DNA from 2 places in the Gilliamella sp. B3172 genome. Region 2 is predicted to be linked to the other one. Evidence: riboswitches for the same ligand, from Rfam matches in the RefSeq annotation. Region 2 holds a riboswitch; the other holds the start of a gene.

Region 1 (8,344 bases), on a different contig from region 2:
ACCAGCCTGTTTCATTAAATGTATTAACGACGGTTTTTTCAAATAGAGATCCGGATGCTGTTCATCAGCAAAGGTTAAAGCTTGTTGCAATATCTCAATGGTATAAGGTCTTGATGATACCACGTCATTGAAAACCAAAAATTCCGGATTCTCTTTTTTAAATTGCTCTATTTGTGGCGTTGTCGGCCTGTCATAACCGTAAATGCCCATACGTTGACGAGACGTTGACTCACCAATGATCAGCACCAATGTTCTTGGTGTATCACCATTAGCATCTTTTAAATTTTCAAAAGCAGGCAGCGTTTGCAAATGATTCAAAATATTTTCCATATTAGTTAATTGCGAACGATAGGCTAAATAGCTATTTAAAAGTTGCCATGGCACGGTTGTTTCCATGCGAGACATTAAGTGCGCTGTTGCTTTTTCAAATGAAGTCTTTTTAACTGCCATACTAATAAATAACGGCATTAAAGCATAAGTGATAATTAACAGCGAGCAGATCCACTTGGTCGAATTTTTAACATAAATCGGTTTTACTTTTCGCCAAAGATAAATACCGATTAAAATATAAATCACTAATACTGCTAATAATTTAAAGCTAAAATATTGTTGAATAAATTCATGAGATTCATTGTAGTTTGATTCAGCCATAACAAAAAAGACACTTTGTGAAAACTCTTGACGATAAATCACAAAGTAACCAATGGAGATAAGCGACAAAGCGCCAATAACCAGTCCATAAACGGCGGCAATTTTCCGGGTATGATTTGGAAACAGCAGAACTGGTATCAGCCAAATTAAACTATAAATTATCGCATCACGTAACCCAATTAAATTCGAATGACCCGATAACACAATATAAAGTTGTAACGCACAGGAAAAGTAACAAAAAAATAGAATAACAAAAATAAGTGCAGACCAGCTAAATTTTTGGTTGTCTTTTAACTTTTGCATGAATATCTAACAATATTAAATAATAGGTGATAACACTTTATCTAGCCTAAATTAATAAAACCTTAAAGGCGCAATAGGCGCAATTTATGCAGCAGTCTTTGCTAAAAAAATAAGTTAACAGGCGGAGATCAATAAAGGGATTGACTAAAAAAGCCAAATTTTCTAGTTAACGAGTCGATGCAGTAGGATTTTGATAACAACCACTAAACCATTTGTTCCTTTAATTAAAAATCTCAGTCAAACTGGCAATATTCATCTATTTAAAATTTGCTATTAGCACTATTGGCCAATGCCACCAATTTAGCCAATCTTTAAGCCTAATATTTTAGCTATATGCTGATTTTCAGAAAGTTTCAACTTTTCGGGATGATCATTAAAGATAATTTGCCCATTATCAACAACCAAACAGCGTGAAAAATAGCTTAGGGATTCATCCAGATAATGTGACACCATCATCAAAGTCAGACCATATTGATTACAGATCTGATCTATCAGCGCTAACATCTCAAATCGCAGCGCTTGATCTAACGCCGAAAAAGGCTCATCTAATAGTAAAATAGGACGATGTTGAATCAAACATCGGGCAAGCGCCACACGTTGTGACTGACCACCGGAAAGCTGTTCAGGAAAACGCCCGGCAAACCCTTTAAGCCCAATTTGCTCGAGTATTTGACCTATCAACGACTGCTCATTAGCACTCAATTTTAAAGAGGGTTTGATGCCTAATGCAATATTTTGTTCAATGGTTAAATGGCTAAATAAATTATTATGCTGAAATAGCATAGATGTCGGACGTTCGCTCGGTGGCAAATGGGTAACATTTTGCTGATTAAGAATGATATTTCCACATTGAGGATAAACAAAGCCGGCAATAAGATTTAACAGCGTACTTTTACCTGCGCCACTAGGACCAACGACAATCACCCGCTCTTTAGCGGCGATGTTGAAGTCAAAATAGGTTTTGAAATCATCGTGCTGATAACTGATTTGGTTAAGTTCGATCATCATCTATCACAACCAATATACTTAAAGATAAGATTAATAGAAAAGCAGCAGTAACCATACTATCATGATAATAATAATGTGATATTTGCTCGTATAAATAATAAGGTAATGTGATCACCGATTGCCCACCAAACAACGCAATCACACCAAAATCGCCCAACGATAAAATCATCGAAAATGCAAAACTCATCATAATCAATTTTTTTAATGCTTTAAATTCGATTAAATAAAAATGCTTTAAACCGGTAATATTGAGCGATTGGCTAAGCTGCCAGTAACGCAAAGTAACATCATACATGGGTGCGGCAAGATTTTTAAGCACAAAAGGTAATGCCATAAGCCCATTACAAAGCATAACCAACAGACAAATAAACAGCGTATTATCGGCGTAACGAAATAGCAGTAAAAAAAGCCCCGATGCTAAAACCATACTGGGAATAACCAAAATTAACGAGCCGATCATCATTAAATAATTACTCAATTTTGTCTGCTGGAAAACAAGTAAACGGCTATTCGTCCAAAGTAGCGACAAGCCTAACAACATAGCAATCATCGCTGAGCCTAAAGCAATCAAAATGGAGTACATTAACGCTGATAGAAAAGATTGATTAATCGCAGATAAGCGAAAATAATAAATCCCTTCAACCAATACCGTTAGCATCGGAAGAAAAATAAATAGCACACCTACCCAAATGATGATTCTACATAAAAAACCTAAATAACCCGGTATGGCGAGTTGATAATCGGCTTTAACAAATTTTATGCTAAGTTTCTTTTGTTGATTCAATTTTTGCATCAACAAAATAAAAGTTATACAGCACACAATCTGCAACGCTGAAAGCACAACCGCTTGCATAATGTCAAAATCACGGATAGATTGATAGATTGCCACTTCAATTGTGGTAAACTTTGGTCCCCCACCCAGCGCAAGCACAACGGCAAAACTGGAAAAACAAAGCATAAAAATTAATGCTGCCATAGGTAAGATTTGCCGGCGCAACAAAGGCCATTCAATCAGTTTAACAAAGGCAAAATGAGAAAAATTAAGCTGCGCTGCTAACTGTTTATGTTCGACCGGCACACTTATTAACGTTCGATAAAATAAACAGCAGGCATAGGGAAAATTCAAAAAAACATGCGCCAATAAAATACCCTGTAACCCATAAATCGACAGCGAATAAGGTAAATTAAGAGACTGAAAAAAAACCGATATTAGACCCTGCTTGCCATATACCGACAATAGTCCGGTAACAACCACTAGTGTTGGTAAAATAAAGGTGATCGGCATCAGCTTTAATAGCAGTGCTTTGCCTTTAAAATCAACCATTGATAAAGCTTTCGCCATTAATAATGCAAAGCTGATAGATAAAACAGTCGATAACAGTGATTGATAAAACGTTATTGCTAGAATATGTAATAAATAACTATCAAAATAGACAGTTAAATTATCAGACTCTATGGCAAAGCGAACTAGTGCAAAAAGCGCCGTTGCTAATACCATAAAAATAAAACTAGCGGCGCCAATACCTGCCATTAGCGGTTTTAATTTAAACATCAAATTAACCGTTCTATTTGATCACCGCTGATTGCCATTCACGAATCCACGCTTTTTGATGCTTGCTAACTTGTTCTGCATCAAATTCCAGCGGCTTGTCTATCGGTTTAATTTGATCAAAAGCCGGAGGTAAATCAGTTTTGATAATTGGATACATCACATTTTTTTCAGCAAATAAACGTTGCACTTGTGGTGTTAATAGATATTTTAAAAATTGGCGAGCCAATGGAACTTCTTGGCTATATTTGATAATACCGGCTACCTCAACTTGACGATAATGTCCTTCATCAAAAATGGCCGCTACATAGCGATAATCGTTATCATTTAAAATATGTGCAACCGGTGAAGTGTTATAACTCAACACAAAATCAGCTTCGCCTTTCAAAAACATATTGTAAGACTCGCTCCAACCTTTGGTTACTGTAACGGTATTTTTCGCTATTTTTTGCCACGCTATGGCGGCATCATCACCATAAACTTTCTTCATCCAAAAAAGCAATCCTAAACCGGGTGTACTGGTTCTGGGATCTTGATAGATAATTTTCCAATTTGGCTTGTTATCAACTAATTGATGTAAAGATTGAGGTGGATTTTTAATTTTCTCTTTATTATAAATAAAGGCAAAATAACCATAATCATAAGGCATAAAATCTTCATTCCACCAATCGGTATTTAAGTTATCCGGTTTCTCAATTTGATGAGGTATAATGATATCGGCAAATTTAGCTTGTTCTATCAGATTGTTATCTAACCCCAAAATCACATCAGCATTGGTTTTATCACCTTCAAGCCGAATACGATTTAAAATCGATACACCGTCTCCCAATGTTATCACATCAAGTTGACAGTCACACTGCGCCTCAAAACCTTTTTTGATCGCTTCACCGGGACCCCACTGTGACATAAAAGAGTTATAACTATAGACGGTTAAAGTTGGCTGCTCAGCAAAGACAGCGCCGGCAAAGCACAATAAAGGAAAAACAATAGACAATAACAGATTGTGACGAAACATTTTGCCTCCAAAATAGTAAGTAAAAGACAAAAGGTTTGAGCAGATATTATAACTCAAATCCCTCCGCTGGCATGATCCAGTTCAGGTTCGACGGGTTATGTTAGCAAGTTAACATTCTCAGCCCAACTCGGCACCCCGTTGAGAACGATATTAGTTTAGAGGCTCAAGGTTTAATTGTAAATAGTTACCCTTCACTGTTGCCATTCAAATTTCTCTGCCATTTTGGAAGAGACTAACTTAAATTGCCCTTGATTAATCTGATATACCTGTTCTTTATAAAATTCCGGCTTAGGATCTATATATTCATAGTCCTCATCATAATAGTAAGTCACAAACTGTTTTAGGTTTATTGTTAAATCTTCATTGACAGAAAATTGATTAAAACTACTAACATCTTCATAGCGATATTGACTATCTAAAAGCAAAGCATCAATCAATTTACCTTGTTCATCGTAACTATTTAGTTGAATATTTAACATCTGGGTATCAGCTTCACCATAACCATTGTAAATTATCACTTTATAGAGATAATTATCCTGAACAAAGCCACCTACTACGTAATAGCGGATATCTTGTGTAAATCGATCATATCCAAAAGACTCATTTTTAATCGGAAAATTGATTTCTTGCTCATTCAAGAGTTGAGTGAGTTTTGAATACTTGTCCAAAAAGATAGCGTAACCATCATTATCTTTTTTATAGTATTTTATAAATTGTGAAGAAGTTATGGGGAGTTTTAGGTTTGGCACATTGTCGGATGCTTGAGCAAAGGCTAAAGCAGAAAAAAATAAAAATATATTGAAAATTACACTCCATTTAACAAATTTTTGGAACATTTATCGCTCTCTCTATTTATGCAATTTATTTTGAACATAAAGTAATCTATGTCACGCTAATTTACAATAATTTTATCTTATACAAACACGCTGTATTTACTTGTCCTTAACTAATCCCACAGTGACAATTTATCAATTTACCAGTATTATATTGGGCATTTTATTACAATCAATTAGGTTTAGTGTGAATATTCAACAATTATTAATGCAACGCATTTCACAAGCAATGATTATGGCAGGCGCCGATAAAAACAGCGACGCGCTAATCAAACAATCTGCTAAAGTACAATTTGGTGATTATCAAGCTAATGGCATTATGTCTGCCGCTAAAAAGTTAGGCATGCCACCAAGAGAGCTTGCTGAAAAAGTATTGCAACATCTTGATATCAACGATATCGCTGATAAAGTTGAGATTGCCGGCCCTGGCTTTATTAATATCTTTTTAAAAAATAGCTGGATTGCGCAACAAAATGAAATTGCTTTAAGTAGTGATAAATTGAATATTACTTTACCGGCTAAACCACAAACGATAGTTGTTGACTATTCAGCACCGAATGTCGCCAAAGAGATGCATGTAGGACATTTACGTTCAACGATTATTGGTGATGCCACTGTCAGAGTATTAAGTTTTCTAGGTCATAATGTTATACGAGCCAACCATGTCGGTGATTGGGGCACGCAATTCGGTATGCTTATTGCTTACCTTGAAAAGATGCAAAATGAGCATGCCAATGATATGGATTTGTCAGATTTAGAATCATTTTATCGTGCCGCTAAAAAACACTATGACGAAGACCAAGCATTTGCTGAAAAAGCCCGTAATTACGTGGTTAAATTACAAGGTGGTGATGAGTATTGCCGAGAAATGTGGCGAAAACTTGTTGATATCACTATGACACAAAATATAGCAACCTATAAACGTCTTAATGTCACACTATCATTAGAAGATACCATGGGGGAAAGCATCTATAACAGCATGCTACCGGGTATTGTGGCTGATTTAAGACATAAAAAACTGGCGGTTGAAAGTGACGGGGCAATCGTTGTCTTTTTAGATGAATATAAAAACAAAGAAGGCGAGCCAATGGGTGTCATCATCCAAAAACGTGATGGCGGCTACCTGTATGCTACAACCGATATTGCTTGTGTCAAATACCGTTACGAAACATTGCATGCTGACCGTATACTCTATTATACCGATTCACGTCAACACCAACACCTTGAACAAGTTTGGGCAATTGTACACAAAGCTAAATATGTCCCGGAATCACTAAAACTTGAACATCATATGTTTGGTATGATGTTAGGTAAAGACGGAAAACCATTTAAAACTCGTTCGGGCGATACAGTTAAATTAAATGATCTGCTTGATGAAGCGACAGAACGTGCAACCGTTTTAATTCGCAGTAAAAATCCACAATTGACCGAACAAGAGCTGGCGCAAGTGGTTGATGCTGTTGCTATCGGTGCGGTTAAATATGCCGATCTATCAAAAAACCGCACAACCGATTATGTATTTGATTGGGACAATATGTTGTCGTTTGAAGGCAACACCGCACCCTATTTACAATATGCTTACACTCGTGTACTATCAATCTTCAGAAAATCAAACATTAATGAAGATAGCTTAACCGGTACTATCAGTCTTGAAACGGATAAAGAGCGTGCATTAGCTACCCGCTTAATCCAATTCGATGAAACGATATCAACCGTTGCTAATGAAGGCACACCACATGTGCTGTGTGCTTATTTGTACGATATTGCTACACTATTTTCTAGTTTTTATGAACACTGCCCAATCTTATCTGCTGAAAATGAAAGTCTAAAAACCAGCCGTTTAAAACTGGCTTCATTAACAGCAAAAACCCTTAAAACGGGACTTGATATGTTAGGCATTAAAACTGTTGAAAAAATGTAATACTCCTTACCACCGATATAATATCGGTGGTAATTGATCCCTATTCCTTGAGTAACAATTAGACAGCAAGATAAAATGATTGGATTTATTGTTCGGCAACAAAATAAATTAATGGCAATTGTATTAATCTTGCTAACACTCGTTGCAATTCGCTTATTTCCTCATCCTCCTCTATCCGAATCTCTCTCTTTTTCTAAACGTTTTTACGATGATAACAATCAATTAATCAGAATGACCTTAGCCGACGATGACCGGTATCGGCTTTGGACACCACTTGAAGAGATATCGCCAGATATTATTAACGGCTTATTACTGCATGAAGACCAATGGTTTTATTATCATACCGGCTTTAATCCATTTAGCTTAAGCCGAGCATTTTGGCAAACGTTCGTGAGCGGCGGGAATCGACAAGGCGCATCAACCATTACCATGCAACTGGCTCGCATGCACTGGCGATTAAATACCAAAACGATAGGCGGAAAACTCACCCAAATTGCCAGAGCTATCCAGCTAGAATTAATGTATTCCAAACATGATATTTTAGAAGCTTATCTCAACTATGCACCGTTTGGACGAAATATTGAAAGTATCGGGGCGGCATCATTAATTTATTTCAATAAACCGCCTTCAGAAGTCAATCTACCGGAAGCCTTAACGTTAGTTGTGTTACCGCAATCACCAACCTATCGAACTGATCGCAAAACCGGCATAGCTGGCCCGGCACTGATTAAAGCAAGAAACATGCTTTTTCAACGTTGGCAAGAAAAATACCCGGTTGATAGTAATATCGCTGCACTTTTCGATCAAAAATTGGTTTTACGCCAACCGGAAAAACTACCATTTGTCGCGCCTCACTTTGTTAATCAAATCATGCAAGACCATGTCAGTAATGATCTGGAAGTCCACACCACATTAGATAGCCAATTACAAAAAATTATCACCACACAGGTTGAAGCATTTATTGAACGAAACAGCATAAAAGGCATCAATAATGCAGCTGTTATATTAGTTGATACCCAATCAATGGAAATTAAAGCGCTGATCGGGTCTGCTGACTATTTTAA
Region 2 (8,344 bases):
TACCTGCACTGCTCAGTTCATTAGGCATTAAAGACTATTTTTCGTTAGTGCTAGGCGGTGGGGATGTGATTAAATTAAAACCGCATCCGGCGCCACTTTATCAAGTTATGGCAACGTTTGGACTATTTAGCTCGCAATTATTATTTGTCGGCGATTCTAAAAATGATATTGATGCGGCAAAAAATGCCAATTGCCCAACAGTTGCATTAAGCTATGGTTATAATTATGGTATATCTATTGCAACCAGTCATCCCGATTTTTTACTGGATGATTTTAAAGATATATTAACTTTATTACCTCAGCCCAAAGCTGACGCAAAAAAATAATTAGCACAAATAATTAGCACAAATAAAGAGAAAACAGATTAGGAATTAATTATGAGTAAACCGATTGTATTTAGTGGCGCTCAGCCATCAGGAGAACTAACACTTGGCAACTACTTAGGCGCTTTAAAAAATTGGGTGGCGTTGCAAAATGAATATGATTGCGTTTACTGTATCGTCAATCAACATGCGATAACGGTACGTCAAGATCCACAAAAACTACGCAAAGCGACGCTCGATACCTTAGCACTCTATTTAGCTTGTGGCATCGATCCGCAAAAAAGTACCATTTTTGTTCAATCACATGTGCCAGCCCATGCCGAACTTGGCTGGGCATTAAACTGCTACACCTACTTTGGCGAGCTGAGCCGTATGACGCAGTTTAAAGATAAATCATCACGCCATAGTGAGAATATTAATGCCGGCTTATTTGATTATCCGGTGCTTATGGCTGCCGATATTTTACTTTATCAAGCTAATTTAGTGCCAGTTGGTGATGATCAAAAACAACATCTTGAGCTATCACGTGATATTGCGATGCGCTTTAATGCGCTTTATGGTGAGATATTTACGGTACCAGAGCCCTTTATTCCGAAAGTCGGTGCAAGAGTGATGTCACTTCAAGAACCGACTAAGAAAATGTCTAAATCAGATGAAAACCGTAACAACGTCATTGGTTTACTTGAAAATCCAAAAGATATTGAGAAAAAAATTAAGCGAGCCATGACCGATTCTGATGAGCCACCGGTTGTACGTTATGATTTAAAAAATAAAGCGGGAGTTTCGAATCTGTTAGATATCTTAACCGGCATCACGGGCAAACCAATAATTGAGCTTGAAAAAGAGTTTGAAGGCAAAATGTACGGCCACTTGAAAACTGAAGTAGCAACACAAGTTATTGATATGTTAACGGCTTTACAAGCTAAATATCACCAATACCGTGACGATGAAACGTACCTGTTTTCAATTATGCGTGAAGGTGCTGATAAAGCACGCTCAAAAGCTGAGCCGACATTGAGAAAAGTGTACGATGCTATCGGTTTTGTATAATAACGATTCGACAGACGACACAAGTCGCGATAAACATTGAACAATATTAATTGGCTTTAGTAAGCAAAAAAGTTGACACTGTAAGCTTTAAAGCCATTTAACTATTATGGGTTAACAATGAAGATTATAATTCTTGGTGCAGGACAAACCGGCAGTGCGCTGGCAGAGTATCTGGTAACCGATAAACAAAACGATGTCACTGTGGTTGATGAAGATCACGAAAAATTGCAATCTTTGCAAGAGCGTTTTGATTTACAAGTCATTGTAGGAAAATCTTCTTATCCACAAGTGTTGGAAAGCGCTGGTGCTGAATCGGCTGATATGCTCGTTGCGGTTACCAATTCTGACGAAGTTAATATGATGGCTTGTCAGATTGGTCATGTCATGTTTAACATTCCGCAAAAAGTCGCCCGTATTCGTGCGCCGGAATACAATGATGAACGATACCCTTTTTTCAATAAAGATTGTATTAATATCGATCACATTATTGCACCAGAAAATTTAATCACAAATCATATCAGTCAATTAATTCAATATCCCGGCGCTCTTCAATTTGCCTCGTTTTATGATAATCGGGTCTGTCTAGTTGCTGTTACTGCATATTATGGTGGCGCTTTAGTCGGTAGTGAACTGTCCGAACTCAAAGAGCATCTCCCGCATGTTGAAGCTCGAGTGGTGGCGATTTATCGCCAAAATCGCTTTATTCGTCCATTAGGCTCTACACTTATTGAAGCCGGTGATATGGTCTACTTTATTACTCCTCCGGTGAATATTAAAGCGGTAACCAGCGAGCTACAACGGTTAGAGAAACCTTACAAACGAATTATAATTAGCGGTGGTGGCGGGGTTGCGGTTGCCTTAGCTAAGCGGTTAGAGAACGACTATCAAGTCAAGTTGATTGAGCGGGATGCGGAACGGGCAGAATTTATTGCTGAACAGTTAGTTAATACCACTGTTTTACATGGTGAATCGTCCGACCAAGAGCTTTTATCGCAAGAACAAGTCGAATTAACTGATCTGTTTATTGCTGTAACCAGCGATGATGAATCAAATATTATGTCTTCAATGCTGGCCAAAAGAATGGGCGCCAAAAAAGTTATTGTGTTAATCCAAAAGCAGGCTTATTTGGAATTGATTAATGATAGTGTGATTGATATTGCTATCTCCCCACAACACGCAACGATTTCAGAGCTACTGAGCCATGTAAGACAAACCGGCGTTGTAAAAGTGATTTCACTTCGACAAGGCGAATCGGAAATTGTCGAAGTGGTGGCTAATGGCACCAATGAGAGCTCCAAACTGGTCGGCAAAAATATCAACGGACTAAAATTACCGTCCGGCGCAACCATTGGGGCTGTTGTTCGTGGTGAAGATGTCATTATCGTCAACACGGATTTAACTATTGAAGATGGCGATCATTTAATTATCTTCCTACCGGAAAGAAAAGTGATAACAGATATCGAAAGATTATTACAATAGCTTGTTTAAAACCGATAGTAAGTTCATAATAACTAAAAAAATTTGACTCGGGGTGTTTTTTGCCTTTTGCAAAAAACTGAGAGTTTACCCGTTGAACCTGATCTGGATCATACCAGCGTAGGGAAGTCTGAGCCACATTGCGCTTAATCTGGCAAATTCTTCCCAATAAATAGATGATAAGGAATGAATATGTCACAAGCCAAAATGTTTGATTTAGCCCAAGCCACTCCCTTTATTAATAACGTCAAACAACAACATCCCCTGGTCCACTGTATAACAAATGATGTAGTACAAAATTTCACTGCCAATGTGTTACTGGCTATTGGCGCATCACCTGCAATGATTGTTGCCAAGCAAGAAGTTGCCGATTTTGTTAGCGTTGCCAGCAGTTTATTGGTTAATATTGGAACAATTGAGGATAATATTGCGCAAAGCATGCTGATTGCTGCAAAGCAGGCACAACAAAGCCAAACACCTTGGGTGCTCGATCCGGTCGCTGTTGGTCCCGCATTGCCTTATCGCACCGCAATAGCTCATCAACTATTGGCATTTAAGCCCACTGCCATTCGCGGTAATGCATCAGAAATTTTGGCATTAAGCGGTGAGCAATCTTGCTCAAACGGGCCTGATAGCCAAGATTCAACCGAACAGGCGCTTGAAGCGGCAAAGCAGTTAGCACAAAAGTATCAAACCATTGTTGCAATGACCGGTGATATTGATTATGTGACTAACGGTCAAATCACATACCGCATTGAAGGCGGTGATATTGCATTGACGAAAGTAACCGGAACCGGTTGCTCACTGTCGGCAATGGTGGCGGCCTTTATCGCTAGCTCAGACGATACGTTATTAGCTTGTGCTTCGGCCTGTTTGATGATGAAAAAAGCGGGTGAACAAGCTAACAAACACCATGGCTTAGGCAGTTATGCCGTATCAATTATCGACAAGCTTTCACTGTTTAATTCACACCATGGATAAGGAAATCTGATGAAAAAACAATTGAATTTGGACTTATATTTAGTTCTCGATCCCTTATTGTGTGGTGGTATTAATGGTATGGTAAACACGACCGAAATTGCTGTTGCTAATGGCGTTACTGCTGTGCAGTTAAGATCTGAGCAAGCGCTAACAGGTAAAGCGTGGTATCATGCCGCCTTAGCACTGAAAACCGCACTAGCCGACACCCCTGTCCCGCTATTTATTAATGACCATATCGATATCGCACTCGCTATTGATGCAGACGGTGTCCATATTGGGCAAAGTGATCTGCCTGTCGATGTTACTCGCCGTTTAATCGGTAAGGATAAATGGTTAGGGTTTTCAGTTTCCAATCAAGAGCAACTTAATGCGGTTGACTGGCAACAAGTCGATTATTTGGGAATTGGTCCAATCTTTCCAACATCAACCAAAAAAGATGCGGCAACAGCTATGGGAATTGAGCTGCTGACTCAACAAGTAAAACTGAAAAAATGCCCTGCTGTAGCCATTGGTGGCATTGATATCAATAATATTAGCCAAGTTATTCAAACAGGTATTGACGGCGTTGCCGTGGTTTCCGCCATTTGTGGACAAAAAAATGTCGCACAGGCAACCGCATCGCTGATTAATAAAATACAACAAGCTCGACAGGAAAAAATATTATGACAACAATCGCCTTAACCATCGCCGGCTCCGACCCAAGTGGTGGTGCTGGTATTCAAGCTGATTTAAAAACATTTTCAGCATTAGGCGCTTATGGGATGTCGGTAATTACTGCTCTCACTGCGCAAAGCACTCAAGGCGTTGATGACGTGCTGGCTATATCGCCACAATTTGTTGAAGCGCAGTTTAATACGTTATATCAGGATATCAACATCGACAGTGTTAAAATCGGTATGTTGATGAACAAAGAGATAGTGTCGACGGTCTATCAGTTATTAAAAAATAACCCTATAAATAACATTGTGCTAGACACCGTTATGGTTGCCAAAGGTGGGCACCGCTTATTAAAATCCGACGCTGTCACTGCAATTCGTGAAAAATTATTGCCACTGGCAACTGTTATCACCCCAAACTTGCCGGAAGCGGCTGCCTTGTTAGATTGTGACGAAGCTAGCAACGAAAATGATATGCTAAAACAGGGGCAAGCGCTGCTTAAATTAGGCTGTCAAGCTGTGCTAATGAAAGGCGGACACTTGCCGGGGCATGAAAGCCCGGATTACTTGATCACACATGATGAAATTATCACTATGTCTTCACCAAGAATTCAAACCAAAAATACCCATGGCACAGGTTGCACCTTATCTGCGGCAATTGCTGCGTTATTACCTCAACGCAGTTTAGCGCAGGCAGTCAAACAAGCGAAAGATTATTTATATGGCGCCATTAGCCATGCTGATGATTTAAGTATCGGAAAAGGTATTGGACCAACGCACCACTTTTACCAATGGTGGTGATCGATTGATAACTGAGGTTTCGGACAAATTAACACTGTTTTTTATTTAACTGAAATTTTGCCCGAAACCGTCATAATTGAAATCATTAAAACTAGTAGGCAATACCAACAAATTCATAACCGGCTTCATTAATCGCAGCAATAGCGGCTTCTTGCGAAATGGTTCCGCCGTCGATATCAACTTCATGTTTAGCTAAATCAACCGTCACTTTAGCCTTTGGATCGATATCGTTAATCGCCTTAGTGATAGCATTAACACAGTGCTGACAACTCATATTATCGACTATTAATTTCATAATTAACCCTCTGTTTTATTGGAAATAACATGGTTTTGTAAATAATTAACCGGCTGAGCGCATAGATTAGCTATTTAACAAAACGCTATGCTAAAAATGAAAAAGTTTTTATATATTACGCCAAAACAGCCTAAAACCAAACTACCAACTTAGTATGATAAAACGACAAATAAGCGGATATTTAGCCTAGCTTAACAGTTGAAATACATCTTCTATTTACCAATGCAAAATGAGCTAAATATGCGCCCAAGCAAATCATCAGAAGTAAACTCTCCGGTAATTTCACTTAAAGCTTCTTGCGCAAGTCTTAACTCCTCAGCGAGTAATTCACCGGCATGAAAAGTCATTAATTGATAATGCCCATTGCTTAAGTGCTGAGCGGCTTTTTCCAGTGCTTGCAAATGGCGGCGGCGCGCTAAAAAGCCACCTTCAGTGCTCGCATTAAAGCCCATAGCTTGTTTAAGATGATCACGCAGTAGCGCAATACCGTCACCGGTACGGGCTGAAAGTTGAATTAGTGAGTAGCCATCTATTTCACTGTAACCTAACGCCTCGCCGGTTAAGTCAGCTTTATTACGAATCACAGTTACAGGCATATTTTTTGGCAGACGCTCGATAAATTCTGGCCACAATTTTTCCGGATTTGTTTCATTAGTCGTTGTGCTATCTACCATAAATAAGACTCGATCGGCTTGCTCTATTTCATGCCATGCTCGTTCAATACCGATTCTTTCCACTTCGTCACTGGCTTCACGCAATCCGGCAGTATCAATGATGTGTAGAGGCATACCGTCAATATGAATATGTTCACGTAATACATCACGAGTCGTACCGGCAATATCGGTCACAATTGCAGCTTCACGCCCGGCAAGTGCATTAAGTAAACTTGATTTACCGGCATTAGGGCGCCCGGCTATCACCACTTTCATGCCTTCTCGTAACAGTGAGCCTTGTTTAGCCTCTTGACGAACTTCGTTTAAGCGAGCAATCACTTCATTAAGTTGCGCTTCTATTTTGCCGTCCGACAAAAAGTCGATCTCTTCTTCAGGAAAGTCAATAGCAGCTTCAGTAAAGATTCTTAGGTGAATCAATGATTCAACTAGCGCATTAACTTTTTTAGAAAATACCCCCTGTAGGGATGATATAGCTGATTTTGCAGCCTGTTCAGAACTGGCGTCAATTAAGTCGGCAATGGCTTCAGCTTGGGCTAAATCTAATTTATCATTTAAAAAAGCACGCTCTGAAAACTCACCCGGTCTTGCAATTCGCACATTAGGTATCTCAAGCACTCGTTTAAGTAGCAGATCTAATATTACCGGCCCACCATGCCCTTGTAATTCAAGCACATCTTCACCGGTGAAAGAGTGAGGATTAGGGAAATATAATGCGATCCCCTCATCTAACGTTGTATTATCAGACGCTAAAAAGGGAAGATACTCAGCATAACGAGGTTTTGGTAATTTTCCTAATACCGCATGCGCAACTGTTTGAGCTTGAGGCCCGGAAATACGCAAAATTCCAACACCACCTCGACCCGGTGGCGTTGCTTGTGCAACAATTGTATCGGATTTCATATTTATCTATAACAATTTAAAATTTGATGATTAATAATAGCATGGAAGCACGGTAAAAACATTAGCTACTAATGGCTTTACCGCGATTGATTAAAGGTTTTGATTTAAAATTATTGCTCGTTTTTCATATCATCGCTTGGATGATCAAATAGCCAGGAGTTTGCCAGTGCAAGTGGCTCACGAATCAATGCGTAATATTTATCGATATTATCCCAAGCTAATGGTGCTGATAGTCCTGATACTTGGCTAAAACCTGAACGTTTGGCTAACATAATTGAACGCAACAGATGAAAATCATTGGTTACCACAACCGTATTACCTAAAGGTAATACATGATTTGCATAGATAAATTGTTGTGCTGTTCGGGTTGATTTATCTTCTTGATAAATTCGACTAGGTTCGATACCTTTATCGATTAAATATTGTGCCATAACGCTAGCTTCAGTTGCCGACTCATCCCTTCCTTGCCCGCCACAAACAACCACTTTGGTTTGGGGATTATCTTTTAAGTAATCATACGCAACATCCAATCTTACAGCTAATGTAGGATGCGCAACAGCCGGCTTGCCTATAACTTGAGAGCCGAGCACCACTAAAGTATCCGCATTTGATACCGGTTTTTTATTGGCATACAAATAAATAACAATATTGGCAATAACAAAATAGGTAAAGATTAAAATAAAGCAAATCTTGATCAATTTAATAAGCATAGTCATTTTTTCCTTTATTTTTTATCACAATATTGAAAATGATCGTTAACTAATCCCATTGATTGCATAAAAGCATAACAGATAGTCGAACCAACAAAAGTAAAACCTCGCTTTTTTAAAGCTTTTGACATGCTGTCAGAAATATCGGTAGTAATAGGCACTTCACTCATATCGTTAAAATGATTAATAATCGGTTTTCCCTCGACAAATGACCAGATAAATGTTGAAAAATCTTCACCGTTATTTTGCATATTTAAATAGGCATGCGCATTTTTTACTATTCCGTTGAGTTTTAAACGATTGCGTATTAAGCCTTTGTTTTGCAATAAAGCTTCGATATTTTCTGCCGTTAATTGAATAATTTTTTCCGGCTGAAAATCAAAAAAACAGCGACGGTACTCTTCTCGCTTCTTCAACACTGTAATCCATGATAATCCAGCTTGTTGCCCTTCTAAACAGAGTTTTTCGAATAATTTAA

The links. Region 2 has a riboswitch for thiamine pyrophosphate ahead of thiM (hydroxyethylthiazole kinase). Riboswitches for the same ligand answer to the same signal wherever they lie in the genome.
Region 1: linked by a shared signal. The riboswitch ahead of thiB (thiamine ABC transporter substrate binding subunit) and the one ahead of thiM (hydroxyethylthiazole kinase) in region 2 are both predicted to bind thiamine pyrophosphate.

Annotation. Positions count from the first base shown of each region.
Region 1 covers NZ_JAFNOA010000002.1:261,117-269,460, reverse strand. The annotation lists gene cptA (phosphoethanolamine transferase CptA) at 1-954, opposite strand, end outside; gene thiQ (thiamine ABC transporter ATP-binding protein ThiQ) at 1,255-1,959, opposite strand; gene thiP (thiamine/thiamine pyrophosphate ABC transporter permease) at 1,946-3,514, opposite strand; gene thiB (thiamine ABC transporter substrate binding subunit) at 3,528-4,526, opposite strand; TPP riboswitch at 4,567-4,674, opposite strand; gene J3U37_RS03910 (hypothetical protein) at 4,718-5,362, opposite strand; gene argS (arginine--tRNA ligase) at 5,547-7,280, shown strand; gene pbpC (penicillin-binding protein 1C) at 7,356-8,344, shown strand, end outside.
Region 2 covers NZ_JAFNOA010000003.1:219,173-227,516, reverse strand. The annotation lists gene J3U37_RS05715 (phosphoglycolate phosphatase) at 1-326, shown strand, start outside; gene trpS (tryptophan--tRNA ligase) at 378-1,373, shown strand; gene trkA (Trk system potassium transporter TrkA) at 1,491-2,852, shown strand; TPP riboswitch at 2,891-2,993, shown strand; gene thiM (hydroxyethylthiazole kinase) at 3,042-3,830, shown strand; gene thiE (thiamine phosphate synthase) at 3,840-4,496, shown strand; gene thiD (bifunctional hydroxymethylpyrimidine kinase/phosphomethylpyrimidine kinase) at 4,493-5,287, shown strand; gene J3U37_RS05685 (heavy-metal-associated domain-containing protein) at 5,379-5,582, opposite strand; gene mnmE (tRNA uridine-5-carboxymethylaminomethyl(34) synthesis GTPase MnmE) at 5,795-7,156, opposite strand; gene J3U37_RS05675 (YdcF family protein) at 7,267-7,866, opposite strand; gene J3U37_RS05670 (DNA-3-methyladenine glycosylase I) at 7,881-8,344, opposite strand, start outside.